4 regions of the Geodermatophilus sp. SYSU D00710 genome follow, and region 2 is predicted to be linked to each of the others. Evidence: riboswitches for the same ligand, from Rfam matches in the RefSeq annotation. Region 2 holds a riboswitch; each other region holds the start of a gene.
The links. Region 2 has a riboswitch for cyclic di-AMP ahead of ACI78U_RS20500 (C40 family peptidase). Riboswitches for the same ligand answer to the same signal wherever they lie in the genome.
Positions count from the first base shown of each region.

Region 1: linked by a shared signal. The riboswitch ahead of ACI78U_RS13020 (aggregation-promoting factor C-terminal-like domain-containing protein) and the one ahead of ACI78U_RS20500 (C40 family peptidase) in region 2 are both predicted to bind cyclic di-AMP.
Region 3: linked by a shared signal. The riboswitch ahead of ACI78U_RS05920 (transglycosylase family protein) and the one ahead of ACI78U_RS20500 (C40 family peptidase) in region 2 are both predicted to bind cyclic di-AMP.
Region 4: linked by a shared signal. The riboswitch ahead of ACI78U_RS13630 (hypothetical protein) and the one ahead of ACI78U_RS20500 (C40 family peptidase) in region 2 are both predicted to bind cyclic di-AMP.

Region 1 covers NZ_JBJGYX010000024.1:41,233-48,756, reverse strand. Annotated here, with positions in the region: gene ACI78U_RS13030 (LLM class flavin-dependent oxidoreductase) at 1-359, opposite strand, end outside; gene ACI78U_RS13025 (DivIVA domain-containing protein) at 720-1,508, shown strand; cyclic di-AMP (ydaO/yuaA leader) riboswitch at 1,660-1,820, shown strand; gene ACI78U_RS13020 (aggregation-promoting factor C-terminal-like domain-containing protein) at 2,054-2,992, shown strand; gene ACI78U_RS13015 (class I SAM-dependent methyltransferase) at 3,079-3,717, shown strand; gene ACI78U_RS13010 (TetR/AcrR family transcriptional regulator) at 3,749-4,414, shown strand; gene ACI78U_RS13005 (flavin-containing monooxygenase) at 4,491-5,999, shown strand; gene ACI78U_RS13000 (SDR family NAD(P)-dependent oxidoreductase) at 5,999-6,838, shown strand; gene ACI78U_RS12995 (DUF72 domain-containing protein) at 6,855-7,524, shown strand, end outside.
Region 2 covers NZ_JBJGYX010000059.1:14,234-21,757, forward strand. Annotated here, with positions in the region: gene ACI78U_RS20490 (NlpC/P60 family protein) at 1-949, shown strand, start outside; gene ACI78U_RS20495 (hypothetical protein) at 1,061-1,375, shown strand; cyclic di-AMP (ydaO/yuaA leader) riboswitch at 1,535-1,713, shown strand; gene ACI78U_RS20500 (C40 family peptidase) at 1,730-2,977, shown strand; gene ACI78U_RS20505 (M48 family metallopeptidase) at 3,171-4,442, shown strand; gene ACI78U_RS20510 (glycosyltransferase family 4 protein) at 4,439-5,563, shown strand; gene ACI78U_RS20515 (AMP-dependent synthetase/ligase) at 5,634-7,367, opposite strand.
Region 3 covers NZ_JBJGYX010000008.1:105,201-112,724, reverse strand. Annotated here, with positions in the region: gene ACI78U_RS05940 (1,4-dihydroxy-2-naphthoate polyprenyltransferase) at 1-71, opposite strand, end outside; gene menE (o-succinylbenzoate--CoA ligase) at 71-1,231, opposite strand; gene ACI78U_RS05930 (o-succinylbenzoate synthase) at 1,273-2,229, shown strand; gene menD (2-succinyl-5-enolpyruvyl-6-hydroxy-3-cyclohexene-1-carboxylic-acid synthase) at 2,226-3,929, shown strand; cyclic di-AMP (ydaO/yuaA leader) riboswitch at 4,261-4,429, shown strand; gene ACI78U_RS05920 (transglycosylase family protein) at 4,434-5,546, shown strand; gene ACI78U_RS05915 (DNA polymerase beta superfamily protein) at 5,570-6,451, opposite strand; gene ACI78U_RS05910 (isochorismate synthase) at 6,499-7,524, opposite strand, start outside.
Region 4 covers NZ_JBJGYX010000026.1:36,701-44,224, reverse strand. Annotated here, with positions in the region: gene ACI78U_RS13645 (response regulator transcription factor) at 1-875, opposite strand, end outside; gene ACI78U_RS13650 (GYD domain-containing protein) at 1-103, shown strand, start outside; gene ACI78U_RS13640 (dihydrofolate reductase family protein) at 996-1,559, opposite strand; RNA gene rnpB (RNase P RNA component class A) at 1,804-2,216, opposite strand; cyclic di-AMP (ydaO/yuaA leader) riboswitch at 2,419-2,578, shown strand; gene ACI78U_RS13630 (hypothetical protein) at 2,837-3,460, shown strand; gene ACI78U_RS13625 (PIG-L deacetylase family protein) at 3,621-4,343, opposite strand; gene ACI78U_RS13620 (DoxX family protein) at 4,340-4,702, opposite strand; gene ACI78U_RS13615 (sulfite exporter TauE/SafE family protein) at 4,727-5,479, shown strand; gene nadA (quinolinate synthase NadA) at 5,483-6,514, opposite strand; gene ACI78U_RS13605 (dihydrofolate reductase family protein) at 6,635-7,225, opposite strand; gene ACI78U_RS13600 (bifunctional RNase H/acid phosphatase) at 7,392-7,524, opposite strand, start outside.

The sequences.
Region 1 (7,524 bases), on a different contig from region 2:
CCGGTGTTGCCGCGGCCCATCATCAGGTCGACGCGGCCGCCGGCCAGGTGCTGCAGCATCGCGTAGTCCTCGGCGATCTTCACCGGGTCGTTCGTGGTGATCAGGGTGGTCGCCGTCGACAGCTGCAGCCGCGAGGTCTGCGCCGCGACGTAGGCGAGGGTCGTCGTCGGCGACGAGGAGAAGAACGGCGGGTTGTGGTGCTCGCCGAGGGCGAAGACGTCCAGGCCGACCTCCTCGGCCTTCTTCGCGATCGTGACGATCGCCCGGATCCGCTCCGCCTCGCTCGGCGTGCGGCCCGTCGTGGGATCGGTCGTGATGTCGCTGACCGAGAAGACGCCGAACTGCATCTCGTGCTCCATGTGGTTGAGAGTGCAACTATCGCTACGGCCCGTCCAACCGCGGTGCCCTCTCGTCCATTCCCAGGGTCTCGTGACCGTGCTGAGATGCTGTGACTGCGCTCGGTGATGGATCCGGCACGTCCCGGCGATCCCACTCCGGCGGGCCCCGCGCCCCCCTGTCGGCGCCCGGCCGGTGGGTATCCGGGGTGGGATCGTGATCACCCCGACGGCCGGCCGGGGAGTCCGGACCGGCACGGCGGACCGAGGGGGACCGGGATGTCGCAGCGGGCAGGGGGAGGCGCTCAGACCGGAGCGCCGGGGGACGGTACCGGAGGGCGGCCGCCGTCGGGCGGCCTCGACGGCCTGCTGGGGACCGGGCCGGTGTTCACCGGGGCGGTCCGCGGCTACGACCGCGCACAGGTCGACGACTACGTGAACTGGGCGGAGACCGAGGTCCTCGTCCTGCGCCGGGAGAACGACCACCTGCTCAGCCGCTACGCCGCCGCCTCGGCCGAGCTGCAGAACGCCCGGCGCCGGCTGGCCGCGCTCGTCCGCGAGCGGCAGTCGCTGCCGGGGCCGGACGAGGCGCGAGAACTGGTCCGCCGGGCCGAGGCCGAGGCCGCAGCCCGGACCGCCGCCGCCGAGGAGGAGGCGCGGCGCGTGGTCGAGGAGGCCCGCACCGAGGCCGAGGCACGGCTGGGCGGGGTCGCCGAGATGCGCGAGGCGGTCATCGCCCTGCGCGAGCAGACCCGCAGCGAGGCCGCGGCGGTGCTCGAGGCGGCCCGCCGCGAGGCTGCGGAGCTGGGCCGGGCGGCGGCCGAGGAGCGCGCCCGGCTGGACCGCGCGGCGGCCGCGGTGCGCGAGCGCCTGGACCGGGAGGCGGCCGAGCGCCGGCGGGTCGCCGAGGCCGAGCTCGCGCCGCTGCGCGACGAGCGCGACCAGGCGCGCGAGTGGCTGCTCGGGTTGACCGGGCAGATCGACCGGGCGCTCGCGGTGATCACCGGCGTGCTGCCCGACGACGTCCCCGTCCTCGCCGAGCGTCGTGAGGCGGCAGAGACCGTCGGAGAGGCCACCGCGGGCGCCGCGCGGGAGCCGGTCGCCGCTGCCGATGCGTCGCAGGTCACTGTGTTGCGCGACACGGACCGGCCCCAGGTCGCCGCGGCCTCCTGACCAGCAGCGACACTGGCGCGGCCAGTGGCCCGGAGGACCGGCGGGTCACAGCCGTCCCGCCCGTCCCTCCGGCCCCGTGTTGTCACGGACCGGTAACGGTGTCTACGGTGGCGGGCGTCCGGTCGGTCGTCTCTCCCCGTCCGGGGAGCCTGACCGGACGCCGCCGAGTCGTGTCCGCACCCGCGGACGCGAGCCGGGGACCCACCGCAGTACTGGGGTGAATCGCACCCGTCGAGCTCTGCTCGCGGGGGCGTAGGGCTGCTTCCCGCCCGAACCCGTCAGCTAACTCGGTAGGCGGCTCACGGAAGAAACGGAGAGCCTCCGCATGCCCCGCCTCCGGGCCCCCGCGGCCCGCAGGTGCAGCCGCCCGCGCGCGCAGCGCGGTCCCGCGTCCTCCTGACGCCGGCTCGACCCTGCCCTGCCGCGCCCGGCGCCGACCGCGGCCGCCGGAGACCTCCCGACCAGACACGCCGTAGACCCGCGCTGCGTGCGCGTGCCCATGACCCGGGCCGCCGCGCGCCCTCTCCCTCGGAGCGCCCACCCGCATGTTCAGCCGTACCCGTCGCACCGCCGCCGACACCCCCGTCGCCGAGACCCCCGACACCGACGCCCTCGAGACCGCCGTCCTCGAGGTGGACGACGAGACCCCCGCCCCCGGCCGCGCGCGCCGCGGTGGCCTGCTGGGCTCCCGCCGCCCGGCCCTGCTGCTCGGCACCGCCGCCGCCGGCGCGCTCCTGGTCGGGGTGCTCTCCGGCACCGGCCCCGCCGCCACCGGCGGTGCCGAGGCCGACACCGCCAGCGCCTCGGTGGGCGTGGCCGAGGCGCTCGGCCTCGCGGAGCAGGGCACCGACGGCGCCGTCGAGGACGGTGACCTCGCGCCGCTGGAGGAGCTCGCCGCCTCCCGCACCGAGCGCACCGCGATCGACGCCGCCGCCGTCCAGGCCCAGGCCGCGGCCGACCAGGCCGAGCGCGACCGCGTCGCCGCCGAGGAGGCCGCCCGCATCGCCGCCGAGGAGGAGGCCGCGCGCGCCGCCGCCGAGGCGCAGGCCGCTGCCGAGGCGCAGGCCGCTGCCGAGGCGCAGGCCGCTGCCGAGGCCGAGGCCGCCGCCGCGGAGGCCGCCGCTGCCGCCGAGGCCGCCGAGGCCCAGGCCGCCGAGTCCGCCGCGGCTCCGGCGCCGAGCAGCTCCAGCTCCGAGAGCCGCGGGTCGTTCAAGGACTACGCGCTCGGCCTCGTCGGCGCCGAGCAGTTCTCCTGCCTCGAGAAGCTCTGGGGCAAGGAGAGCAACTGGAACCCCAACGCGCAGAACCCGACCAGCACCGCCTACGGGATCGCGCAGTTCCTCGACTCCACCTGGGCCAGCACCGGCATCGCGAAGACCTCCGACGGCTACCGCCAGATCGACGCCGGCCTGGTCTACATCAACGAGCGCTACGGCTCGCCCTGCGAGGCCTGGGCCCACTCGCAGGCCACCGGCTGGTACTAGGAGGACCCCGCTGCCCCCCGCGCCTCGCACGCTCGGCGCGGGACCCTGCAGCGGAGCCGTTCCAGCACGTCACCTCGGGAGGGCCGGTGACCAGGGTGGTGCCCGCGGGCTTCGTCCGCGCGCACACCCAGGTCCGCCGGCCCTCCCTCGTCCCCGAGGTCCGGCTGCACGTCGCCGACGACGTCGTCGCCCTGTGGGAGGCGATGGAGACCGCGGGGGGCGCCGGTGAGGAGCCGCCGTTCTGGGCCGCGGCCTGGCCCGGTGGGCAGGCCCTGGCCCGCGCCGTGCTCGACGGCGCCGTCCCGGTGGCCGGTCGCCGCGTCCTCGACCTCGGGTCGGGCAGCGGCCTGGTCGCCGTCGCGGCCGTCCTCGCCGGTGCCCGGCACGTGCTCGCCAGCGACGTCGACCCGTTCTCGCGGACCGCGGTCGGCGTCAACGCCGTCCTCAACGGCGTGCGCGGCATCAGCGTGATCGGCGACGTCCTGCACCGCGAGCCGCCCGACGTCGACGTCGTCCTGGCCGGGGACGTCTGCTACGACCGCGTGATGACCGGGCGGGTGCTGCCGTTCCTCGACCGGGCGCGCGCCCGCGGTGCCGAGGTGTTCGTCGGGGACCCCGGCCGCCCGTACCTGCCGCACGAGCGGCTCGAGCCGGTCACCGTGCTCGACGTGCCCGAGACCGAGGGCCCGGGCCTGCGCCGCACGACGGTGTGGCGACTGCCCTGAGCGCCCCGCGGTCGTGGGTAGGGTCGCCGCCGTGGCCGCACCGCTCCCCGTCGCCCCCGGCGGCGGCCGCGGGCGCCGGGCCCGCCGCCCCTCCGGCGACGACCGGGAGCGGGCCATCCTCACCACCGCCGAGGAGCTGCTCGGGCAGCGCCCGCTGGCCGACATCTCCGTCGACGACCTGGCGCGCGGGGCAGGCATCTCCCGGCCCACCTTCTACTTCTACTTCCCGTCCAAGGACGCCGTCGTCCTCGCGCTGCTCGACCGGGTGGTGGGGGAGGCCCGCGCGTCCCGCTCGGCGGCGCTGCGCCGCGCCGGCGACGACGTCCGCGCCGGTTGGCGGGGCGCGCTCGAGGCGGTCCGCGACACCTTCGCCGCGCACCACGCCCTCACCACCGCGGCGGCCTCGCTGTTCGCCACCAGCGCCGAGGCCCGCGCGCTGTGGTCGGAGGTCATGGAGCAGTTCGTCGCCGAGACCGCCGCGGCCATCGACGCCGAGCGGGCCCGCGGCGCCGCCCCGCCCGGCCCACCGGCCCGCGACCTCGCCGTGGCGCTCAACTGGATGAACGAGCGGGTCATCCACGTGACCGCCACCGGGCAGGCGCCGGTGCTGGGCGAGGCCGACCTGGTCGACGTGTTGCTCACCGTGTGGCTGCGCACCGTCTACGGCGGCGACGGGCCGGGGGCCGCCCCCGCCTGACCGACACGCCGTCGACGTACTCGACACGGTGTCGAGTAGTGTCGCCCAGGTCACCCCGGCTCCGACAGGGAGAGTCATGACCGAGACCAGTCCCGCCCGCCACGTCGACGTGCTGATCGTCGGCGCGGGCCTGTCGGGCATCGGCGCGGCCTGCCACCTGCAGCGCGAGGTCCCCGGCAAGAGCTACGCCGTCCTCGAGGCCCGCGAGGCCATCGGCGGCACCTGGGACCTGTTCCGCTACCCGGGCGTGCGCTCGGACTCGGACATGTTCACCCTGGGCTACTCCTTCCGGCCGTGGACCGACCCGAAGGCCATCGCCGACGGGCCCTCGATCCGCGAGTACGTCCGCGACACCGCGCGCGAGTACGGCGTCGACGAGCACATCCGCTTCCGCACCCGGGTGCTCGCCGCGTCCTGGTCCACCGAGGACTCGCTGTGGACGGTCACCGCCGAGCGCACCGACACCGGCGAGACCGAGACGTGGACCTGCTCGTGGCTGTCGGTGTGCTCCGGCTACTACCGCTACGACCAGGGGTACCGCCCCGAGTTCCCCGGCGAGGAGCGCTTCGGCGGGCAGGTCGTGCACCCGCAGCACTGGCCCGAGGACCTCGACTGGGCCGGCAAGCGCGTCGTCGTCATCGGCAGCGGCGCCACCGCCGTCACCCTGGTGCCGAGCCTGGCCGCCGAGGCCGCGCACGTGACGATGCTGCAGCGCACCCCCACCTACGTCGTGAGCCTGCCCGGCCGCGACGCGCTCGCCGAGAAGCTGCGCCGCCGGCTGCCCGACCGCGTCGTCTACCCGGTGGTGCGGTGGAAGAACGTGCTGGTCTCCATGGCCTCCTTCCAGCTCAGCCGGCGCCGGCCCGAGCTGATGAAGCGCATCCTCGCGAAGGCGGCGGCCAAGGAGCTGCCCGAGACCGTCGACGTGGGCACCCACTTCAACCCGCCCTACGACCCGTGGGACCAGCGGCTGTGCGTCGTCCCCGACGGCGACCTGTTCCGTGCGTTGCGCGCCGGCAAGGCGTCGATCGTCACCGACCGGATCGCCGGCTTCGACGAGACCGGCATCGCCCTGGAGTCGGGGGAGCACCTCGACGCCGAGGTCGTCGTCACCGCCACCGGCCTGAACCTGCTGCCCATCGGCGGGATGCAGCTGAGCGTGGACGGCGAGGACGTCGACCTGTCGCGCACCGTGTCCTACAAGGGCTTCATGGTCTCCGGTGTGCCGAACTTCGCCATGACCATCGGCTACACCAACGCCTCCTGGACGCTGAAGGCCGACCTGGTCGCCCGCTACGTCTGCCGGCTGCTCGCCCACCTCGACCGCAACGGCTACGCCGCGGCCACCCCGCTGGCCCCGGCCGAGGGCGGTGCCGCGCCGATCATCGGCCTGTCGGCCGGTTACGTGCAGCGCAGCATCGCGGCGCTGCCGAAGCAGGGCGCCCGGGCGCCGTGGAAGCTGTACCAGAACTACGTCCGCGACGTGCTGCTCATGCGCCGCGGGCCGGTCGAGGACGAGGGGATCCGGTTCACCCGCCCGGTCCGCGAGCCCGCCACGGCGGGCGTCGGCGGGGTGGCGGCGTGATGCGGCCCTACGACTTCACCGGCACGGCCGTCGTCACCGGCGCGGCCAGCGGCATCGGCGCCGCGCTCGCGCCGGCGCTGGCCGCCCGCGGCAACGACCTGGTGCTGCTCGACCGCGACGCCGAGCGGCTCGACGGCGTGGCCGCGTCGCTGCGGGCGGCCCACCCCGCCCGGTCGATCGACACCGTCGTCGCCGACCTCGCCGACGCCGCACAGTTGCGCGCGGCCGCCGAGGCGGTCGTCGCCGGCCACCCCGGGACGACGCTGCTGGTCAACAACGCCGGCGTGGCGCTGGGCGGGCGCTTCGACCAGGTGACCCTCGAGGAGTTCGATTGGGTCCTGGACGTCAACTTCCGCGCCGCCGTCCGGCTCACCCACGCCCTGCTGCCCACGCTCAAGGCGCACCCCGGGTCGCACCTGGTCAACGTGTCGAGCATCTTCGGGATCATGGCGCCGGCCGGGCAGGCGGCGTACTCGTCGAGCAAGTTCGCCATCCGCGGCTTCACCGAGGTCCTGCGGCACGAGCTGGCCGAGGACGGCGTCGGCGTGACCAGCGTGCACCCCGGCGGCATCGCCACCCGCATCGCCGAGACCGCCCGGGTCGGCAGCGGCGTGGACCCCGCGGAGGCCGAGCAGGGCAAGCGCGACTTCGCGAAGTTCCTGCGCTACCCGGCCGACCGGGCCGCCGCCCGCATCGTCACGGCGATCGAGCGGCGCCGTCCCCGGCTGCTCATCGGCGCCAGCGCCGCCGTCCCCGACGTCCTGGTGCGATTGGCGCCCGGCTCCTACGGCCGGCTCCTCGCCGGGGCGACCCGGCTGGCGGAGAAGCGCCGCGCCTGAGGGCGCGGGCCGGTCGATGGCGGTCCACGTCGGCACGTCGGGCTGGAGCTACGACCACTGGGACGGCGTCCTCTACCCACCGGGGACGCCGCCCCGCGACCGGCTGGCCCACTACGTCGCCCGCTTCGGCACCGTCGAGCTCAACGCCAGCTTCTACCGCTGGCCGCGGAACGCGACGTTCGCCTCGTGGCGGCGGCGGCTGCCCGAGGGCTTCCAGCTGTCGGTCAAGGCGCCGCGCGGGCTGACCCACGCCAAGCGGCTGTTCGCGCCCGAGGCGTGGGTCGAGCGGATGACCGCGGCCTGGCACGAGCTCGGCCCGCGCCGGGCGGTGCTGCTGGTGCAGCTGCACCCGGCCGCCGCCCGCGACGACGCCCGGCTCGACTTCTTCCTGTCGCGGCTGCCGGACTGGATGCGGGTCGCCGTCGAGTTCCGCCACCCCAGCTGGCACGACGACGGGGTGTTCGCCCTGCTCGAGCGGCACGGCGCCGCCTACTGCGTGATGAGCGGTGCGGGCCTGCCGTGCGTGCTGCGGGCGACCGCGCCGTTCGTCTACGTGCGGCTGCACGGCCCCGACCCCGCGCACCTGTACGCCGGCTCCTACCCCGACGCCGACCTGCGCTGGTGGGCCGACCGGATCGGGGAGTGGGCGGGGCAGGGCCGCGACGTCTACGCGTACTTCAACAACG
Region 2 (7,524 bases):
GCTGGTCCCGGTCGGGGACGCCGTGGGGGGCGCCCAGCGGGGCGCCGCCCAGTTCCCGCGCGAGCCGACGTCGCTGCTGGTGCTGCCCGCCGAGACGGTGGCCGCCGTCAGCGAGGCGATGGACACGCTGGGGCAGCCCTACGCGCCGGGGACGGCCGGCCCGGACTCCTGGGACTGCGGTTCGCTGGTCTCCACGGTCTACGGCGCCGCGGGCGTCGACCTGCCCGCCGACCAGGCCGGGCTGTACGCCGTCACGGTGCCGGTCGACCCGGCCGACGTGCTGCCCGGCGACCTGGTGTTCCTCGGGACGCCCGAGTCGGGGCTCGGCCACGTCGGCATCGCGCTGGACCGGGAGACGATGCTGGCCGCCGACGGGCGGGCCGGCGCGGTCGTCGTCCGCCGGCTGCCCGCCGACCAGGTGCTGCACGTGGGCCGGCCGGCCCTGGGCACCCGCCCCGAGGTGGCCGCGCCGGGGTCCTCGGGCGGTGCGCTGCGGGTGGAGTGCGGCAACACCGTGTACCCGCCCAGCTTCGACGGGACCCGCGCCTGGGGCGGGTACCCCAACGGCCTCATCCCGCCCAGCGCGCTGTGCCCCCTCGGCGTGGGCGGGCACGCGCTGCGCTGCGACGCCGCCGCGGCCTACCGGGCGATGAGCGCGGCGTTCGAGGCGGAGTTCGGCCGGCCGGTCTGCATCACCGACTCCTACCGCACCTACGCCGGCCAGGTCCGGCTCTACGGCGAGAAACCGTCCCTGGCCGCGGTCCCGGGGACGAGCAACCACGGCTGGGGGCTGGCGGTCGACCTGTGCGGCGGCATCGAGACCTTCGGCACCCCGCAGTACGCCTGGATGGTGGCCAACGCCGGCCGCTTCGGCTGGCTGCACCCCACCTGGGCGGACCCGGGCAACGGCCGCGAGGAGCCCTGGCACTGGGAGTTCGCGGGCAGCTGAGCCGGGACTGTCGGTGGCCGTCCCTAGCGTGCGGAGCAACCGACAGGGAGACCCGTCCCGACCGCGGCCCGGCACCCGGGCGGCCCGGGGCACCGGAGGGGGGACACGGCCATGCTCATCGACTGCGACACCTGCACCGTGCGCGGCACCGGCTGCGCCGACTGCGTCGTCACCGTCCTGCTGGGTGCGCCGCCGGCGGAGAGGGGCACCGGGCCCGTGCTGCTGCCGGTGCCGCCGGTCCCGGCCGCGCGGGCGACCGGGCCGGCCGCCGGGGACGCGGTCCCCCCGCCGCCGGGCGTGGTGGTGGAGTTCGACGACGTCGAGCGGCGCGCCGTGCGGGCGCTGGCGGAGGTCGGCCTGGTGCCTCCGCTGCGTCACCGCCCGGCGGGCGGGGAGCGTCCCGGCGGACGGCGCCGCACCGGCTGAGGCGCAGGTCGACGACCGAACGGGTACACACCGGAGTGGCGCTACTGCTCACTGTGCGTGTTCTCACAGTCAGCAGGGGTCCCGTTTGTCACAACCTCATCACGTCCGTACTGTGACCGCGTCCGGCCGGGTGGTCGTCACCTGACGCGAGGTGACCTCGGCCGGTCACCGCCGAGTCACCGGACGCCGCCTGCGGGTGCGCGCGAGGTGAGCCGGGGACCCACCGCAGCACTGGGGTGAGTTCTCGCGTGCACCGGCCCGCCGGCGCACGCCTGATAGGGCACGTCTTCCCAGCCCGAACCCGTCAGCTAACTCGGTAGGCGGTTGCTGAGGAAGAACGGAGAGCCGCCGCCCGTGGCGACCCCCCGCCCCTGCCCGGGGCATGCCTGCGCACAGTCCACCTCCTCCGCACCCGCGACCGCCCGCGTCGCCGGCCCGCACCGCCGCTCACCGCGCCGGCTCCTCGGCCGGGTCGCGCTGGTCGGCACCGCCGCCGCCCTGACCGTGGCCCTCGTGCCCGGCACCGCGGTCGCCGACCCCGAGCGGGCCACCACCCCCGAGCAGGCCGCCGAGCTCGCCGCCGACGCCGGCCGCCGGCTCGAGGCGGTCAGCGAGCAGGTCAACGAGGCCCGCGAGGTCCTCTCCCGCCAGCAGGCCGCCGCCGAGGCCGCCGAGCGGGCCCTCGGCGACGCCCGCTCCCGGCTGCAGGACCTCGACGGGCAGATCCGTCAGGTCGCCCGCAGCGCCTGGACCAGCAGCAACGACACCTTCGCCCAGCTGGACCTGCTGATGACCAGCGACTCGGCCGACGAGTTCGTCAGCTCGCTGGCCACCCTCGACCACATCTCCGGCCACACCACCGACGTGCTCGCGCAGGTCGGCGAGGCCGCCACCGCGGCGGAGGAGGCGCAGCGCGAGGCCGACGCCGCCCGGGCCGACGCGGAGGCCACGCTCGAGGAGCTCGACGCCCAGGAGGAGCGGCTCGAGGCCGACATCGCCGACTACGAGGCCCAGTTCGAGGCGCTGACCGAGGCCGCGCGGCAGCAGGCGCTCGCCGCCGAGGCCGAGGCCGCCGCCGACGCCGCGGCCGAGGCGGCGGCCGCAGCGGCTGCTCCCGCGGCGGCCGCCCCGGCGGCTGCGGCTCCCGCGGCGGCCGCCCCGGCGGCTGCGGCTCCCGCGGCGGCGGCTCCGGCCGCGGCGGCTCCGGCGGCGGCCGCCCCGGCTCCGGCGGCCCCCGCGGGTGGGGGCAGCGGCGCCGCGCAGGTGGCGGTGCAGACGGCGCTGGCGCAGGTGGGCGACCCCTACGTGTGGGGCGCCGGCGGGCCGAACGCCTTCGACTGCTCGGGCCTGACCCAGTACGCCTACGCGGCGGCCGGGATCAGCCTGCCGCACTCCAGCCGGATGCAGTCGCAGATGGGCACCGCCGTCTCGCGGTCGGAGCTGCAGCCGGGCGACCTGATCTTCTACTACAGCCCGGTCAGCCACGTCTCCATGTACATCGGCAACGGCCAGATGGTGCACGCCTCGACCTCCGGCGTGCCGGTCAAGGTGGTGTCCGTCGACTCGATGAGCGGCATCACCGCCATGCGCCGCATCGCCTGACGGAAGGACCCCTCCGCCCCCGCCGCTCGGACGCTCGCGGCGGGCCCCTGGGGGGTGGCCGTTCCAGCACGTCGCCAGGGCCGGTGACCCGCACGGGTCACCGGCCCTCGTCGTGCCCGGTGCCGGGTCCGGGGACCGCGGCGGCCGGGCGGGCCGGTCCGCCTAGGATCGGCCGCGTGAGCTGGGCGGGCGGGTGAACCGGACCGCCTCCCGCGCCGCCCTGCTGGTCGCGCTCGTGCTCGGTGCGGCGTTCGTGGTCGTCGTCGCCGCCCGGACGCCCTGGACGGTGCTGCCCACCCCGCCCGGCGGCGCGACGCCGCTGAGCGCCGACGCCGGGCTGCCCGCCGAGGTGGTGCGCCGGGCCGAGGCCTTCGCCGCCGCGGTCCGCCCCGCCTCGCTGGCGGGCCTGCTGCTCGGCCTCGCCGTCTCGGCACTGCTCGGCCTCACCCGCCTGGGCAGCCGGCTGGTCACCGCCGCCGGCCGTCCCGTGGGTGGGCGCTGGCCGCTCACGGTGCTCCTCGGCACGGTCGCGCTGGTGGTCGCCGGCCGGCTGGTCACGCTGCCGCTGTCGGCCTACGGCGAGGTCGTGCGGCACCGCTACGGCCTGTCGACCCGGTCCTGGGGGCTGTGGCTGCGCGACGTGGCGGTCTCCACCGCCATCGACGCCGGCCTGACCGCGCTCACCCTGCTCGCCCTGGTGTGGCTGGCCCGCCGGGCGCCGCGCACCTGGTGGGCGTGGGCCGCGGTCGGCGCGGCGGGCCTGGTGGTGGCCGGCTCGTTCCTCTACCCGGTGGTCATCGAGCCGGCGTTCAACCGCTTCGAGCCGCTGCCGGCCGGACAGCTGCGCACCGACCTGCTCCAGCTCGCCGAGGAGAGCGGCAACCCGGTCGAGGACGTCCTGGTCGCCGACGCCTCGCGCCGGACGACGCGGCTGAACGCCTACGTGTCCGGGTTCGGGTCCACCCGCCGCGTCGTCGTCTACGACACCCTGCTCGCCGACGTCCCCGACGACGAGATCGAGTCGATCGTCGCCCACGAGCTCGGGCACGTCGCCGCCGACGACGTCCTGACCGGCACGCTGCTGGGCGCCCTCGGCGCGGCCGCGGCGGTGGCACTGCTGGGGTGGCTGCTGTCCCGGCCGGCGCTGCTGCGCCGCGCGGGCGCGGACTCCGCGGGTGACCCGCGCGTGGTCCCGCTGGTGCTGCTGCTGACGGCCGTGGGCTCGCTGGTCGCCACGCCGGTGCAGAACCTGGTGTCGCGCCAGGTGGAGGCGCGCGCGGACCTGTACGCCCTCGACCTCACCGGCGACGCGCAGGCGTTCGCCGCGGTGCAGCGGCGGCTGTCGGAGAACAACGTCTCCGACCCGAGCCCGCCGGTGCCGTGGCAGTGGTTCTTCGGCTCGCACCCGACCCCGGCCGAGCGGGTGGCGATGGCCCAGGACTGGCTGCGGCTGGGCGACCGGTGAGCCGCACGCTCGTCGTCACCAACGACTTCCCGCCGCGGCAGGGCGGCATCCAGACCTTCGTGGCAGCCCTGCTCGAGCGCCGCCCGCCCGACTCGCTGGTCGTGCTGGCGTCCCGGTCCCCGGGCTGGGAGGCGTACGACGCGCAGCTGCCCTACCCCGTGGTCCGCCGGCCGACCGCGATGCTGCTGCCGACCCCCGCCACCGCGCGCGCCGCTGCCGGCCTGGCCGCCGAGCACGGCTGCGACACCGCCTTCTTCGGCGCGGCGGCACCGCTGGGCCTGCTCGCGCCCGGCCTGCGGGCGGCCGGCGTGCGGCACCTGGTGGGAGCCACGCACGGGCACGAGACGGGCTGGGTGGCGCTGCCCGGCGCCCGGCAGGTGATGCAGCGGATCGCCGCCGGGCTGGACGTGCTGACCTGCATCAGCGGCTACACCCGCAGCCGCCTCGAGCCGGTGCTGGACGGGCGCACGCGGCTCGCGCAGCTCTCGCCCGGCGTCGACGTCGACCGGTTCACCCCGGCCGCCGACGGGACCGCGGTGCGCCGCCGGCACGGGCTGGGGGAGTCCCCGGTGGTCGTGTGCGTGTCCCGGCTGGTCCGCCGCAAGGGCCAGGACGTGCTGGTGGCGGCGTGGCCGCGGGTGCTGGAGCGCCATCCCGGCGCCCGGCTGCTGCTGGTCGGCGGGGGACCCGACGAGGCCCGGCTGCGGCGGGCGGTCGCCGCACGCGGGCTGGGGGCGTCGGTGGTGTCCACCGGCCCGGTGCCGCCCGCGCAGCTGCCGGAGCACTACGCCGCCGGCGACGTGTTCGCCATGCCCTGCCGCACCCGCCGCGGCGGCCTCGACGTGGAGGGGCTGGGCATGGTCTACCTGGAGGCCGCCGCGTGCGGGCTGCCGGTGGTCGCGGGCACCTCCGGCGGGGCACCCGAGACGGTGCGCGAGGGCGAGACCGGCACCGTCGTCGGCGACCCGCGCTCGCCGGAGGCGGTGGCCGCCGCCGTCTCCCGCCTCCTCGACGACCCCGTCCGGGCCCGGGCGATGGGCACGGCGGGGCGGGCGTGGGTGGAGCAGCGCTGGTCCTGGGCGACGATCGCTGCCGACTTCACTCGCCTGCTGGAACCCTGAGGCCCGCGGCGGCCCCCTTGCAGGGGCCCGCCGCGAGCTTGCGAGTGGTGGGGGGCGAGGGGGTCCCTTGTCAGCGCGCGTAGAGCGCCTCGACGTCGGCGTCGAACTCCTTGATGACCACCGAGCGCTTGAGCTTCAGGCTCGGGGTGAGCATCCCGTTGTCCTCGGTGAAGTCGGTGGCGAGCACGCGGTACTTCTTGATCGCCTCGGCCTGGGACACGGCCTTGTTGGCGTCCGCGACCGCGGCGTCGAGCTCGGCCCTGATGTCGGGGTCGTCGACCAGTCGGTCGATCGGGGTGTCGGCCGGCTTGCCCTTGGACTCCAGCCACAGCGGCAGGGCCTCCGCGTCGAGGGTGACCAGCGCGGCGATGAAGGGTCGCTGGTCGCCGACGACGATGCACTGGCTGACCAGCCGGTGCGCGCGCAGCCGGTCCTCGAGGACGGCCGGGGCGACGTTCTTGCCGCCGGCGGTCACCAGGATCTCCTTCTTGCGCCCGGTGATGCGGAGGAACCCGTCGGCGTCGATCTCGCCGATGTCGCCGGTGTGGAACCAGCCCTCGGCGTCGATCGCCTCGGCGGTGGCCTGCTCGTTGCGCCAGTAGCCGCGCATGACCACGCCGCCGCGGATGAGGATCTCGCCGTCGTCGGCGATGCGGAAGGACACGCCCGGCAGCGGGCGGCCCACGGTGCCGATGCGCAGCGCGTCGTCGTGGTTGACCGACGCGGCCGCGGTGGTCTCGGTCAGGCCGTAGCCCTCGTAGACGGTGACGCCGATGCCGCGGAAGAAGTGGCCCAGGCGCTCACCGAGCGGCGCGCCGCCGGAGATGGCGCCCTGGCACCGGCCGCCGAGGGCGGCGCGCAGCTTGCCGTAGACCAGCCGGTCGAACAGCGCGTGCTGGATCCGCAGCCCGAGGCCGGCGCCGCCGGTCTCCTGGGCGCGCGACCAGTCGATCGCGACCTTCGCCGCGCGGTCGAAGATCCTGCCCTTGCCGTCGGCCTCCGCCTTGGCCTTCGCGGAGTTGTAGACCTTCTCGAACACCCGCGGGACGGCGAGGACGAACGAGGGCCGGAAGGCGCCGAGGTCCTCGAGCAGGTTCTTCACGTCGGGCGTGTGACCGGTGACCGTGCGGGTCTTGACCGCGCCGACCTGCAGGACGCGGGCGAGCACGTGCGCGAGCGGGATGAACAGCAGCACCGAGCCGTCCTTGCCCAGGAACCGCTGGAGCAGGGTGATCCCGTTGTCGATCTCGAACAGGAAGTTGCCGTGGGTGAGCTCGCAGCCCTTGGGCCGGCCGGTGGTGCCCGAGGTGTAGATGAGGGTGGCCAGGCTGTCGGCGTTCACCGTCGCGCGGCGGGCGGCGAGCTCGCTGTCGGGGACGCCGGCGCCCGCCGCGGTGAGGGTGGCGACGGCGTCGTCCTCGATGACGTAGAGCGGGCCGAGGTCGGGGGCCTGCTCGCGGACCGAGTCGACGGCGGCGGCGTGCTCGGCCCGCTCGACGATCGCCGCGACCGCGCCGGAGTCGGCCAGGATCCAGGCCACCTGATCGGGGCTGGAGGTCTCGTAGACCGGGACGGTCACCGCCCCCGCGGTCCAGATGGCGAAGTCGAGCAGCGGCCACTCGTAGCGGGTCTTGGCCTGCAGGGCCACCCGGTCGCCGGGCTGCACGCCCGCGGCGACGAGGCCCTTGGCGACGCCGGCGACCTGCTCGCCGAACTCGCGCCAGGTGACGTCCTCCCACCGGCCGTTCCGCTGTACTCGCAGGCCGACGTCGTCGCCGTGCTTCTCGACGTTCTCCGTCAGCATGTCGGTGAGGGCCGCGTCGGGGCTCACCTCGGTCGTCGCCGGGACGCTGTACTCGCGCACGCTCGGTCCTTCCTCCCCGCTCGGCCGGGGGCGCCGGTGCCCGCGGTCCCGCGGCGGGACACGTCCCGCCGAATCTACCGGCTGGACCTACCCGGGA
Region 3 (7,524 bases), on a different contig from region 2:
AGCACGGGCGCCAGGGCCGCGGGCAGGGTGCGCGGCCGGGCGCCGGCCACCCACTGCGCGGGCGTGGCCATCAGCGGCGACCGGCCAGCGCGGCCGCCAGGCCGCGGCGGTCGGGCTTGCCGGTGTGCAGGGTGGGCACCGCGTCGACCAGGTGCAGCTCCCGCGGGGCGCTGGGTCCGCCGAGCCGCTGCGCCACCCACGGCCGCAGCGTCGCGAGGTCCGGGCTGGTCCCCGCGGCCGGGACGACGGCGGCCACCACCCGCTGCCCCCACTCCTCGTCGGGCCGGCCGAAGACGACGGCGTCGGCGACGTCGGGGTGCTCGCGCAGCACGCCCTCGACCGCCTGCGGCGCGACGTTCACCCCGCCGCTGACCACCACGTCGTCGAGTCGGCCGGTGACGGTCAGCCGCCCGTCCGGCCCGGTCGACCCCGCGTCGCGGGTGCGGAACCAGCCGCCGGCGAAGGCCTCCGCCGTCGCGCCCGGGTCGCGGCGGTAGCCCAGCGCCAGCACGGGACCGGCGACGGCGACTGCGCCCGTTCCGCCGGGTCCTGCGGCACCGTCCTCGACCCGGACCCGGACGCCGTCGAGCGGGACGCCGTCGTAGACGCAGCCGCCGCACGTCTCGGTCATCCCGTAGGTGGTCACCACGGCCACCCCCTCCCGGCGGGCCCGGGCCAGCAGGGCGGGGTCGGTGGCCGCGCCGCCCACCAGGACGGCGTCGAGGGCGCGCAGCGCGCCGGGCTCCGAGTCGAGGTACCGGCGCAGCTGGGTGGGCACCAGCGAGGCGTACCGGCGGCCGGCGGGCATCCGCGCGACCGCGGCGGCGAGGGGCTCGCCCGGCTCGAGGACCGTGGGCGCGGTGCCGGCCAGGGCCGACCGGACCAGCACCTGCAGCCCGGCGACCGCCGACACCGGCAGCGCGAGCAGCCAGGCGCCGGGTCCGCCGAGCCGGTCGGCGGTGGCGCCGGCCGAGGCCCGCAGCGCCGCCGCGGACAGCAGCACCCCGCGGCCGCCGCCGGTGGACCCGGAGGTGACGACGACGACGTCGGCGCCGTCCTCCAGCGGCTCGGCCGGCGCGAGGACCGCGCGGGCGGCCGCGGCGGCGGGACCCGACGGGAGGACGGCCACCGGCGGACCGCCGTCGAGGGCCGCGCGGACGGCGGGCAGCACGGTGCGCAGCACGTCGTCGGGATCGTCCGGCGCGGGGAGGACGGTCAGCTGCCGGGGCACGTCGAACCAGGGTACGAGGCGCGCGATCTACGCTGGCGGGCGTGATCACCGCCGCCCTCCCGCCGGGGATCGAGGAGGCGGCGGTGTGGTCGGTGCCGATGCGCACCCGCTTCCGCGGCATCGACGTGCGCGACGGCGTCCTGGTGCGCGGCCCGGCCGGCTGGGGCGAGTTCTCCCCCTTCTGGGACTACGGCACCGTCGAGAGCCGCCGCTGGTGGCCGGCCGCGGCGGAGGCCGCGCTGGAGGGCTGGCCGGCGCCGCTGCGCGACGCGGTGCCGGTGAACGTGACCGTGCCCGCGGTGGGTCCCGAGCGGGCGCGCGCGATCGTGGTGGCGTCGGGCTGCCGGACGGCGAAGGTCAAGGTGGCCGAGCCCGGGCAGACGCCGGCCGACGACCTCGCCCGCGTGGAGGCCGTCCGCGACGCGCTCGGTCCGTCCGGCGCGCTCCGGGTCGACGCCAACGCCGCCTGGGACGTCGACACCGCGGCGGCCCGCATCCGGGAGCTCGACCGGGTGGGCCTCGAGTACGTCGAGCAGCCGTGCGCGACGCTCGACGAGCTGTGCGCGCTGCGCCGGCGGATCGACGTCCGGATCGCCGCCGACGAGGCCGTCCGGCGCGCCGGCGACCCGCTCACGGTCGACCTGCGCGGGGCCTGCGACGTCGTCGTCCTCAAGGTGCAGCCGCTGGGCGGCGTGCGCGCGGCGCTGCGGGTCGCCGAGGCGCACGGATTGCCGTGCGTCGTGTCCTCGGCCCTGGAGTCCTCGGTGGGCCTCGCGGCGGGCGTCGCGCTGGCCGCCGCGCTGCCCGAGCTGCCCTTCGCCTGCGGCCTGGCCACCGGGGCGCTGCTCGACGGCGACGTGACCGGCGATCCGCTGGTGCCCGTCGACGGCACGCTGCCGGTGCGGGCGGTGGTGCCCGACCGGCGGGCCGCCGTGGCCCCGCCGGACGACGTGACCGCCCGGTGGTCGGCGCGGCTCACCGCGGTGCTCGCCGCGTGAACCCCTCCACCGCGCTGGCCCGCGTGCTGGTCGACGAGCTGGTCCGCGGCGGGGTCCGCGACGCCGTCCTCGCCCCCGGCTCGCGCTCTGCCCCGGTCGCGCTCGCGCTCGCCGCCGCCGAGCGGGCCGGCGCCGTGCGGCTGCACGTGCGCATCGACGAGCGGACCGCCTCCTTCCTCGCCCTCGGCCTGGCGCGCGCCTCCGGCCGCCCGGTGCCGGTGCTCACCACCTCCGGGACGGCGACCGCGCACCTGCACGCCGCGGTGCTCGAGGCCGACGTCAGCGGCGTCCCGCTGCTCGCGCTCACCGCCGACCGGCCGCCGGAGCTGCGGTCCACCGGTGCCAACCAGACGATCGAGCAGCCCGGCCTCTACGGCGGCGCGGTGCGCTGGGCGGCCGACGTCGGGGTGCCCGAGGCCGGGCGGGAGGCCGCGCAGAACCGCTACTGGCGCTCGGTGGTGTCGCGGGCGCTGCTGTCGGCCACCGGCGCCTTGTCAGGCGACCCCGGCCCCGTGCAGCTGAACCTGCCCTTCCGGGACCCGCTGCTGCCCGACGGGGAGCCCGGCCCGCTCGATGGCCCGTGGGCCGGTCGCGCCGGCGGTGCCCCGTGGACGGCCGGGGCGCCCGCGCCCGTCCCGGCCGGTCCGGTCGGGGACGGGCCGCGCACCCTCGTGGTGGCCGGCGACGGACCGCCCGCGGCCGGCCGGGCCTGGGCCGCCGGGGCCGCTGCTTCGGGCTGGCCGGTGGTCGCCGAGCCCAGCGGCGGAGCGTGGACCGGCGACGCCGTCCGCGGCGGGGCGCTGCTGCTCGGCGTCCCCGCCTGGCTGGACGCGCACCGGCCCGAGCGGGTCGTGGTGGTCGGCCGGCCCACGCTGTCGCGGCCGGTGTCGGCGCTGCTCGCCGACCCGCGGGTGCGGGTCGAGACGGTCGCGGCGACCCCGCGCTGGCCCGACGCGGGCCGGTCGAGCGCGCTGGTCTCGCGGGCCGCCCCGCCCGCCGGGCCGCCGTCGGACCCCGGCCGGGCCGGGAACCGGTCCGGGGCGTGGGCCGGGGCCTGGTCCGACGCCGCCGCCCGCGTCGGGACCGCCGTCGACGCGCTGCTCGACGCCGCGCCGGGCCTCACCGCCGCCCGCCTGGCCCGCGACGTCGTCGCCGCGCTGCCGGCCGGGGCGCTGCTGGTGCTCGGCTCCTCGACGCCGGTGCGCGACGTCGACCGCCTGGCCGTGCCGCGCGGCGACGTCGCCGTGCTGGCCAACCGCGGGGTGGCCGGCATCGACGGGACCGTCTCGACCGCGGTCGGGGCGGCGCTGGCGCACGGCGGCCCGACGGTGGCGCTCCTGGGCGACCTGACGTTCCTGCACGACCTGCAGGGCCTGCTCACCGGCGAGGGCGAGCCGCGTCCGGACCTCACGCTCGTCGTCCCGGACAACGACGGCGGCGGGATCTTCGCCCAGCTCGAGCCCGGCCGGGCGGCGTACGCGCGCGACTACCGGCGGGTGTTCGGGACGCCGCACGGGCGCGACCTGGCAGCGGTCGCGCAGGCGCTGGGCTGGACGGCGACGGCGGTCTCCTCGGCCGGCGAGCTGCCGGCCGCGCTGGCGGCGGGCGGGCCGCGGGTCGTCGTCGTCCGCACCGACCAGCGCGCCGAGGCCGACCTCGCCGTCGCGCTCCGGGACGCCGCCGCCCACGCCCTCGGCTGACCGGGCGGACGGGCGGTGGAGGACCGGTCCGTCCGGTGGCGTCCATCACCAGGCGACGTGCCCGCAGGGTCCCGGAGGACCGGTCGCCGGGGCCGCGCCGGACCACGTGGACCGGGGGGGCGAGGGTCCGGTGACCAGCGCGTTCCCCACTCCCGACCCGCTGGCGCCGCAGGCGGTCGGTTGGTCACGGCAGCGTCACGCGCTACCCCACGTGTCCCCTCCTAATCGGACTGTGACCGGCGACACAGCGACAGTTGCCATGACCGTAGGTAGCTTTTTGGCTGCGCTCAGCAGAACGGAGCGCGGCGCCGGTCCGCCAAACCCTGCCCACCGGTCGTCCACACCAACACCCAGGGCAGGGGTGGGGGACCCACTTCCGGCGCGCGACGGCCCACGGGGGCCGGACCCGAACGCGCCTCGGGGTGAAGCCGCGGACCGCGGCCGGGCACCGATCGCCCGAACCCGACAGCTCACCTCGCCGGCGGTGATCGGGAGATCATCACCATGCCCAAGCACCGCGCACCCCGCTACGTCCGCACCAAGAAGGTCATCGCCCGGGCCCCTGTCGCCGCCGGCGCCACCGTCGTCGGTCTCGGCGTCCTCAGCTCCCCGGCCTCCGCCTCCACCAGCCACGACTGGACCGACGTCGCCCAGTGCGAGTCCAGCGGCAACTGGAGCATCAACACCGGCAACGGCTACTACGGCGGCCTGCAGTTCAGCCAGTCCACCTGGGCCGGCTTCGGCGGCACCGAGCTCGCCGCCCGCGCCGACCTGGCCACCCCCGCCCAGCAGATCGAGATCGCCGAGCGCGTCCTCGAGGGCCAGGGCATCGGCGCCTGGCCGAGCTGCGGCAAGTACCTGACCGAGGGCACCACCGCGGCCGCCGCCGAGGCGCCCACCGCCCCCGCTCCCGCCGCCGAGGCACCCGCCCCGGCCGCCGAGGCCGGTCACTCCCACGACCACGCCGACGACGCCGCCACCGAGGACTACACCGTCCGCTGGGGCGACACCGTGAAGAAGATCGCCGCCGCCCACCAGCAGAGCTGGCGCGAGCTCTACGAGCGCAACGTCGACGTCATCGGCGGCAACCCGAACCGGATCTACCCCGGTCAGGTGCTCGCCGTCAGCGGCGCGGCCCCGGCCGAGGCCGCTCCGGCCCCGGAGGCCCCCGCCGCGACCGCCTCCGCCGGCGAGTCCGCCCCCGCGCCCGCGGTGGCCCCGCTGGCCGAGGTCGCCCCGCAGGTCGCCTCCGCGATCGCGTCGATCACCAACAGCGCCGGCCCGGTCAAGGCGGTCGTGCAGGCCGCCGCGAACGCCGTCGTGAGCAACGTGCCGGGCGCCGCCGACATCACCCTCGGCGGTACGCGCGGCAGCGCGGTCGACCCGAACGGGCACCCGTCGGGCCTGGCGCTGGACTACATGGTCATGACCGACAACGCCCTCGGTGACGCCATCGCCCAGTACCACGTCGACCACTGGGACGAGCTCGGCGTCGAGTACGTCATCTGGGAGCAGCGGATCCTGACCTCGCCCGACGGCGCGTGGAAGGCGATGGCCGACCGCGGCAGCGTGACCGCGAACCACCACGACCACGTGCACGTGAACTACGTGGGCTGATCCCCACCCCCGACGAGGGCCCGTCAGCGGCCGCGAGCCGTCCAGTGGGCGAGGTACGAGCGGTGCAGCCACGCGTCCACCCAGGCGCGGTCGGGCGCGGCCGGCACGGCCGGGCTGTCGCGCAGCGCCAGCAGCCGGGCCTCGGCGTCGTCGACCGCGGCGACCACCTCGGCCAGCGGTACCTCGCCCCGGCGGATGCTCCGCAGGTACGTGCGGTGGGGCTCGGGCACCGGCAGGGTGATCCGGCCGGTCGTCAGCAGCTCCACCCCCTGGATGCCCAGCCGCAGCGCGTGCATCGCGTACTTGACGTCGAACCCGTGCGCGGCGACGAGTTCAGGACGGTTCGTGTGCGCGCCGGCTGCGCCGGTCATCGCCGCCCGCTGGCCCCTCAGGTAGCCGAGGAAGCGGTCGGCGGCCACGCGGGAGACGAACCGGTCGGCGTGCGCCACCAGGTCCGCGCCCGCGGCCTCGCGGACGACGACCTCCTCGTCCGGCACGAACAGCAGCAGCAGGACGGTGGGGTTGCCGCCCAGCGCCAGCCGCGCCCACTTCCGCGCCGCGTACACCACGACGTCGAGGTCGCCGGCGCCCGACCGGTTGGCGAGCCCGCCGGGGCGGTCCCACGCGGTGTGCCGGTGGTACTGCTCGAACGGCACGGTCACCGTCGTCGAGAGCCCGGCGGGCACGCGCGCGGTGCCGGTGACGTACTCGGGCGGCTCGAGGCAGATGCCCATCTCGTCGCGGTCGTCCTGCCCCGTCACCAACGTGCCGTGCACGCCGGACCCCACCTGCGCGCGGAGGATCGTCCCCTGCTCGGCGATCTCCCGCGCCCGCGCCGAGGCGTGCGGGTGGTCGAAGGGCGACGGGAGCGAGCGGTCGCCGGCGATGGTCGGGACGGCGGTCACCGGGCCACCCAACCAGCCCGGAGGCCGGCCGCCGACCCGTTTCCGGCTCAGCTCTCCAGGGCGGCCTGGAACGCGGCGAACTTCGACTGGGTCTCGGCGAGCTCGGCCGCGGGGTCGGAGCCCGCGACGATGCCGCACCCGGCGAACAGCCGCGCGGTGCACGGGTCGTCCTCGCCGAGCCGGGCGCAGCGCAGGGCCAGGCCGAACTCACCGTCGCCGCGGGCGTCGAGCCAGCCGACCGGTCCGGCGTAGCGGCCGCGGTCCATGCCCTCGAGCTCGGCGATCAGCGCGGTGGCCACGTCGGGCGGCGTGCCGCCCACCGCGGCGGTCGGGTGCACCGCCTCGACCAGCTCCAGCAACCCGGCGCGCCCGCGCGCGCCCGAGCGCCGCTGCGTGCCGGCGACGTCGGTGACCAGGTGTCGCACGTTCGCCAGCGTCAGCAGCGACGGGGCCTCCGGCACCGAGAGGGCGGTGCAGAACGGGTCGAGCGCCCGCACCAGCGAGTCGACGGCGAGGGCGTGTTCGGCGCGGTCCTTGGCGCTGCTCATCAGCCCGGTTGCCAGCCGCTCGTCGTCGGCGCCCGCGCCCCGCGGGGCGGTGCCGGCCAGCACCCGCGCCGACAGCTGCCGCCCGGTGCGGCGCAGCAGCAGCTCGGGGGTGGCGCCGAGCAGCCCGTCGACGGCGAAGGTCCAGCAGTCGGGGAAGCGAGAGGCCAGCCGGTCGAGCAGCCGGCGGGCGTCCAGCGGCACGTCGGCGGTGACCAGCAGGTCGCGGGCGAGCACCACCTTGGCGAGGTCGCCGTCGTCGATCCGGCGCACGGCGGCGGCGACCGCGCCGCACCAGGACGCGGGGTCGAGGGCCCCGTCGGCGTAGCGCAGCCGGGTGGGCGCGGCGGACGGCGGAGCGGGGTCGCCGGCCGGCACCTCGCGGGGGTCGGCGTCGCCGGTGGTGGTCAGCCAGGTGACCCCGTCGCGCCGGCCGACGACGACCTCCGGGACCACGAACACCGACGTCCCGGCCGTGGGGTCGAAGGCGACGCTGGCGAAGACCACCGGTCCCGAGCCGGGGACGCC
Region 4 (7,524 bases), on a different contig from region 2:
GGTGGAGACGACGGTGCTGCTGAGCGTCGACGAGACGATGGACGCCATGCGGACGGCCGCGCAGGTCCGGTACCGGCCGCCGGGGGCAGCGTCGGAGGCGTAGCCGTATGGGCCTGCGGTCGCGGCCGCGGGAGGATGCCGAGCTCGCGCGCCCGGTCCACGGCGAGCAGCCGGTCGTGGCGGTCGAGCTTGCGATAGGCGTTCTCCAGGTGCTTGTGCACCGTGCGGGGGCTGATCCGCAGCAGGCGCGCGGCGGCGTCCGCGGTCAACCCGTCGCCGACGTGACCCAGGACCTGCACCTCGCGGGCGGTGAGGCCGAGCCGCTCGGCCGCCGCCGCGCCGTCCGGCGTCGTCGCCGACCGCCCGCCGACGGCCCGGTCCAGCAGCGCCAGGACCGGCTGCAGCGCGCACGCCGACGCCAGCTCCGCGTCGGTGAAGTCGGCACCCGACCGGTTCACCGTCCATCCCCGGCCGCCGGCCGCCGTGCGCGCGGTCAGGATGGTCAGCTGGTGCTCGGCGCCGCCCGGGCGGAGCAGATCGACGTAGGCCGGGCTGCGCAACAGCTCCGCCCGGGTCGCCACGTCACTCAGCCGTCGAGGAGCCGGCGCGCCGCGGGACCGGTCGGCACGATAGCTGCGCACCACCGGATGCTCCTCTGCCAGGGCGAAGAACTGCCGGGCCACGTCGCCACCGGGCCGTCCGCTCCGCGGCAGCCGCTCGACCCGAGCCCACCGACTGCCGAGGTCGAGCGTCACGTGCCCGATGAAGTCGGCGTGCAGCAGGTCCGTCAGGGTCCCGGCGACCACCCACAGGTACTCGGCCCGGTCCGTTCCGCCGTCGAGCTCGCCGACCAGCTCCGGCGACACCGACCGCATCCGCCCTCCCCACACGGCGACCCCGACACCGACCGCGGAGGTCGTGCGGAGGACGACAGCGTGGCACCGGACCGCCGTCCTCGGCCAGACCGGCGCCCCCGCCAGGCCACCGTCGGGCACTCAGTGCCTGGTCTCGTACCTGGTCAGGAGCACGCCGCCCGGGAACGTCCGGGTCTCCACCAGGGTCAGGTCCACCCGGTCGTCCAGGGCCGTGAAGAACGGTGTGCCGCCGCCCACCAGGACCGGGTGGGTGACGATCGCGTACTCGTCGACCAGCCCGGCCCGCATGGCCGCCGCGGCGAGGGTGGCGCCGCCGACGTCCATGGGACCGCCGTCCTCGGCCTTGAGCCGGGTGATCTCGGTGACGGCGTCACCGCTGACCAGGCGGGCGTTCCTGTCGACCGCGCCGATCGTGGCGGAGAACACCACCTTCGGCACGTCCCGCCAGCGGCGGGCGTACTCGATGTGCGCCGGTGTGGCGCCGGGCTGCTGGTCGGCGGTCGGCCAGTGGGAGCTCATCGTCTCCCACAGTCTGCGCCCGTACAGCGCCAGCCCGGTCGCCCCCACCCGGTCCGACCACCACTGGAACAGCTCGTCGCTCGGCACGCTCCAGCCGAGGTCGTCGCCGGGCGCGGCGATGTAACCGTCCAGGCTCACGTTCATGCCGAAGGTCAGTTTCCGCACGGCGCAGCCTCCCGCGAGTCGGTGTCCGGCCTACGGACCGACACGGCGCGGCGAACTGATCGGTCGGACCACACCGAGGGCCGCTCGACCAGACCGGGAACACCGCGGGACACCCTGCCGGACGGTCGCGGCCTCGTCGTCCGGGAGGAGCCGTGTGACGCCGGCCGGGGGTCGCGCCGACGACCACCTGTACGGACCGACGCCGCCCGCTGAGCGTGGGACCGGAGGTCGGAGGCGGGGGCGACGGACGAGTCGGCCTGTACGCCGGGTTCTGTCCTCGGGCGCCTCGCGGCCTCCCGATGGGCGGTCATCCATCTAGGCCCGCCGTTGCCGGCGGGCTCGAGCGGTCCACCCGCAGGCTCGGGCGGGCAGCCCTCGAACGCCTGCGCGGGACGGCGGTCCGGTCGCCCAGCCGCCGTCCCTTCTCGACCTTGCTCCGGGTGGGGTTTACCGAGCCGCACCGGTCACCCGGTGCGCTGGTGGTCTCTTACACCACCGTTTCACCCTCACCAGCGGCGAGCCGCTGGCGGTCTGTTCTCTGTGGCACTGTCCCGCGGGTCACCCCGGGTCGCCGTTAGCGACCACCCTGCCCTGTGGAGCCCGGACGTTCCTCGGCGACGGGGTCTCCCCCGCCGACGCGACCGCCCGGCCGACTCGTCCGTCGTGCCGGCCAGTCTACGGGCCCTCCGCACGGGGTCCCATGACGCCTGGCCATCGGCGCGACGCTCCCGGTGAAAAGACACGCCGGGGCCCACCAGCCAACTCCTCCAGTTCACCGACCCGGAGTTGGCACAAGCGCACAAGACCTCTACGGTTTCGGCGTCTGGTCGGTCGTCACCTCCCCCATCCGGGGGAACCGCGCCGGATGCCGCCGAGTCGCGCCGGCCCCGTCGACGCGAACCGGGGACCCACCGCACCACTGGGGTGAGTCCCGCCTCCCGAGCCCTGCTCGGGGGCGGGTAGGGCGCATCCCCGCCCGAACCCGTCAGCTGACCCGGTAGGCGGCCAAGGGAGAAACGGAGATCTGCAGCGAGGGGTGCCGAGCGGCGCCCGTCCTCGCACCCCCAGACACCGCCGCCGCGACCCGCTGGACACCTACGCCGGTCGCCGCGTACCCGGGCACGGACCTCGGCAGCCCTGCGCGTCGCCTGCCTCCGGCGGGCTCGGCACGGTCGCGCGTCCGGCTGCCCGTCCCCCCAGGTCACCCCTCATCCGGAACGGGGACCCGCCCGACCAGCGGGCGGCCCCACGGACCACCGTCAGGAGCTCTCCTCACCATGCCCTCGAACACCCCTCGCCGCACCGGCGTCCGCCGGTCGCTGACCGTCGGCGCCTTCGCCGTCGCCTTCGGCCTCGCCGGCCAGTCCGCCGCCCAGGCTCACGACTGGGACCGCGACCGGGACCGCGGCGGCTGGGACCGCTGGGACCGGACCTCGTCCACGGCCGAGGCGGAGGCCCCCGCTCCGGCGCCGGCCCCCGCCGAGGAGGCGCCCGCGGTGCCCACCGGGGCTGCGGCCCCCGCCCCGGCGGCGTCGCTCCCCGTCTCGACCGACCTGAGCGGCAAGCCGACCCCCACCTCCACCGCCTACAGCGCGTGGGCGGCGCACGTCCGCCCGGTCGTCGCCGAGGTCACCCAGGCCTTCGGCGTGTCCACGGTCCTCACCCGGCCCGGCCACTCGCCGACGCAGGAGCTCGCCGCCGACTTCATGGTCTACAGCGACTCCGCCAAGGGTGACGCCGTCGCCCAGTACGTGATCGACAACGCCGAGCGGTTCAACGTCGACTACGTCATCTGGGAGCAGCGGATCTACATGATCGGCGGCTCCGGCTGGCAGGCGATGGAGGACCGCGGGTCGATCACCGCCAACCACTACGACCACGTGCACGTCAGCTTCAACTGACCGGCGGCCGTGGGGACGCGGTACCCCGGCCGCGTCCCCACGGCACGCTTCGTCGTGCACCGGCCGGCCTCATCCCACGGTGCCCGACCTCACCCCGCAGCGCGAGGTCGGGCACCGCGCGGGGAGGCCGGCCGCCCGTGCGCGTCGAGGAGCGCCGCGGTCAGCCGCCGTAGAGCACGAAGCCGGCCACCCGGCGCCCTGCGTCGTCGGCCGGGGTCGCCATCTCGACCTGTCGCCGTGCCTGCTCCTCGACCGGGTCGTCCGACAGCGCCTGCAGGTAGCGCCGGTGCTCGGCCAGCGAGGCCACCGCCCGGTCGACGACGGCGGTCACGTCGACGGTGTGGGTCGCCCCCACGGGCGTGGAGACGGCGGTCCACCGCACGCCCTGCCACGGCACCGGGTCGGCCAGTTCGGGGAAGATCCACTCGTTCGCCGCGTCGCCCACCGCGTCGAGCACCGCCCGGCCCAGCGCCCGGTGGTCGGCGCTGTTCCAGTACGCGGGCGCGGTGCCCGGCGGCGTCCAGGTGTCCCCGAAGTGCATCGTCACCACCAGCTCCGGCCGGTGCCGGCGGATCGCCGCGGCCACCGACCGCCGCAGGTCCAGACCCTCGACCAGCCGGCCGTCGGGATGGCCGAGGAACTCCACCACCGAGACGCCCGCCGCCGCCGCGGCCGCCCGCTGCTCCCGCTCACGCAGCGGCCCGGCCACCTCCGGCGGCAGACCGGCGATGCCGGCCTCCCCGCTGGTGGCCAGCACGTAGCGCACGTCGCGCCCGGCGGAGGTCCACGCGGCGACGGCGGCCGCGCAGCCGTACTCGATGTCGTCGGGGTGGGCGACGACGACCAGCGCGCGCTCCCAGTCCTCCGGCAGCGGCTGGGTCACGCCCGCCCCCGGGCCACGCGCAGCGCCGCGGCGATCATCGGCACCTGCAGGGGCAGCCGTACCACCCCGGCCGCCAGCAGCGCCGGCCGCCCGCGCGCCGCCCGCAGGTGGTGCAGGTGCGCGGGCAGGAACGACGCCAGCAGGACCGCGGCCGCCCAGCCCCCGGCCCGCCGGCTCGGCGGTGCGGACAGCAGCGCGGCGGTGGCCACCTCGGCGACCCCGCTGCCCAGCACCCAGCCGCGCGCGTCCCCGAGCTCCGGTGGCACCAGCCACTCGTAGGTCCGCGGCCGCACCAGGTGCAGCACGCCGGAACCGCCCAGGGCGGCGGCCAGCCAGGTCGCGGGCGCGGGCGGTCGCATGCGGCCACCGTAGGCTGCCGCTCCGTGCCCGCCGCCGACCTGCTCGTCGCCGCCGCGGTGGCGCTGGCCGCGGGCGTCGTCAACTCCATCGCCGGCGGCGGCTCGCTGATCCTCTTCCCCACCCTGGTGGCGCTGGGCCTGCCGACCGTCGCGGCCAACGTGACCAACTCGGTCGCGCAGTGGCCCGGCTACCTCGGCGGGATGGCCGGGTTCCGCCGCGAGTACGCCGGCCAGGGCGGGCGGCTGGCCCGCCTCGGCGTCGTCTCGGTCCTGGGTGGGACGGCGGGCAGCGTGCTGCTGCTGACCACGCCCAGCGCGGCCTTCGACGTCGTCGTCCCGGTGCTGGTGCTCCTGGCCAGCCTGCTGCTGGCCGTGCAGCCGCTGCTCACCCGCCGGCTGCGCGACCGGGACGGCGCCACGGTGCGTGACCCGCGGTGGCTGTACCTCGCGCTGTTCCTCGCCACCGCCTACGGCGGCTACTTCGGCGGGGCGCTGGGCGTGATCCTCGTCGCCGTCCTCGGCACGGCACTGCACCGGCTGCCGCTGGCCAACGCGCTGAAGTCAGCGCTGTCCGCGGTGACGGCGACGGTCACGCTGGTGGTGTTCGGGCTCTTCGGCCCGGTCGCCTGGCAGGTGGTCGCCGTCGCGGCGCCGGCGAGCCTGGTGGGCGGCTTCACCGGCGCCCGCATCGCCGGCCGCATCCCCGCGACGCCACTGCGGGTGCTCATCGTCGTCTTCGGCGTCGCGGTGTCGGTGTACCTGTTCGGTCGGATCTGAGGGTCATTCGCCGCCGCGGCCGGGCTCGCCGATGGCGATCATCGCCTCCACGGCCCGGCGGGCACGGGCGGCGGTGTCCGGGTCGACGTCCACCGCGCCCTCGCCGGTGCGCAGCGTGTGCAGCAGCTTGGCCGGGGTGATCATCTTCATGTAGCGGCAGGCCGCGCGCTCGTTCATCGGGATGAACGCCGTCCCGCTGTTCAGCGAGCGCAGCTGGTGCAGGATGCCGACCTCGGTGGCCACCAGCACCTGGCCCGACGACGTCCGCGCCGCCGCCTCGACCATCCCGCCGGTGGAGAGCACGCGGGTGCGGTCGGCGGGCAGGTCGCCGTGGCTGACCAGGTCGAGCACCGAGGTGGTGCAGCCGCACTCGGGGTGCACCAGGATCTCCGCGTCGGGGTGCGCGGCCACCTGCGCCCGCACGTCAGCCGGGCTGATGCCGGCGTGCACGTGGCACTCCCCCGCCCACACGTGGATGTCCTGCCGGCCGGTCACGCGCTTGACGTGCGCGCCGAGGAACTGGTCGGGGCAGAACAGGATCTCCCGGTCCTCGGGGATCGAGCGGATGACGTCGGCGGCGTTGGACGACGTGCAGCAGATGTCGGTCTCGGCCTTCACCGCGGCGGTGGTGTTCACGTAGCTGACGACGACGGCGCCGGGGTGCTCGGCCTTCCACTCGCGCAGCTGCTCGGCGGTGATCGAGTCGGCCAGCGAGCAGCCGGCGGCGTGGTCGGGCAGGAGCACCGTCTTGTCCGGCGAGAGGATCTTCGCCGTCTCCGCCATGAAGTGGACGCCGCAGAAGACGATCTCGCGCGCGTCTGTCTGCGCCGCGACCCGGGAGAGGTAGAGCGAGTCGCCGGTGAAGTGGGCGACGTCCTGGATCTCGGGCACCTGGTAGTTGTGCGCGAGCACGACCGCGCCGCGCTCCTCGGCCAGCCGGCGGACCTCGGCAGCCCAGGTCTCGAACTCGGCGGGCGACAGGGTGCGCTCGTCACCGACGGCGGCGGGGGCGGCGGGCGCGGAGGTCGCGGTCACGGGGGCTCCTCGGAGGGGAAGGGGCTCTCATGGTGCCCCGCCCGGCGTCCGGTGCGGCAGCGTGGGGTCGCCGGGGCGGGCCGTTCGGTGCAACACCCGCGCGCCCGGCCCACTTCCCCGTCAGCGCCGCACGTCGTAGACCAGGTGGGTCACCCGCTTGCCCTGGACCACCTGGGGGTCCTCGAACTGGATCTCCGGCGGGCCGCCGGCGCCGAAGTACGGCTTGCCCGAGCCCAGGACCACCGGGACGAGGGCGAGCACCACCCGGTCGACCAGACCCGCCCGCAGCGCCTGCCCGCCGACGTCCCCGGCGCTCACCGTGACGTCGCGGTCCCCGGCGAGCTCCCGGGCCCGGTCGATCCCGGTCCGCACGTCGGGCACGAAGCTGAACGGCGCGGTGCCCAGGTACGGCCAGCCGGCGGCCGGCCGGTGGGTGACCACGACGACGTGCTCGCCGCTGGGCGGCACGCCCTCCCAGCCGTTGGTGAGGTCGAACAGCCGGCGCCCGCAGACCATGACGCCCACCCCGGACGCGACGGCCTGCATGAACTCCGCCGTCTCCTCGGTCACGCGGAAGGGCCGGTCCGGGTCGCTGAAGGTCATCTCGACGTCGCCGTTCTGGTACCAGTCGAACAGCGGCCCGGGCATGTCGTCGTCCCTGCCGACGAACCCATCGAGCGACACCGCCGCGAACAGCGCGACCCGTCCCATCGCCTGCCTCCTCGCTCGCGGCCCCCGGACGGGGCCGGCTGCAGTGGAGACCGCCCCGACGTGCTCAACTCATCGGTTGAACACGTTCCGCGCGAGATCGGCGCTCTCGTGGCGATCACGCGCTGATGGCCACGAGACCGCCGATGTCGTGGCGGGGGGCGGCACCTCAGCGCAGGTGCGACGTGTCGTTGACCAGCCGGACCGACGTGCGGCCGTCCGAGCTCCACGCCACCGTCGACAGCGACGCGGCCTCGAGGAACACCCGGTGCACCACCTCGTCGCCGACGCCGAGGCCCGCG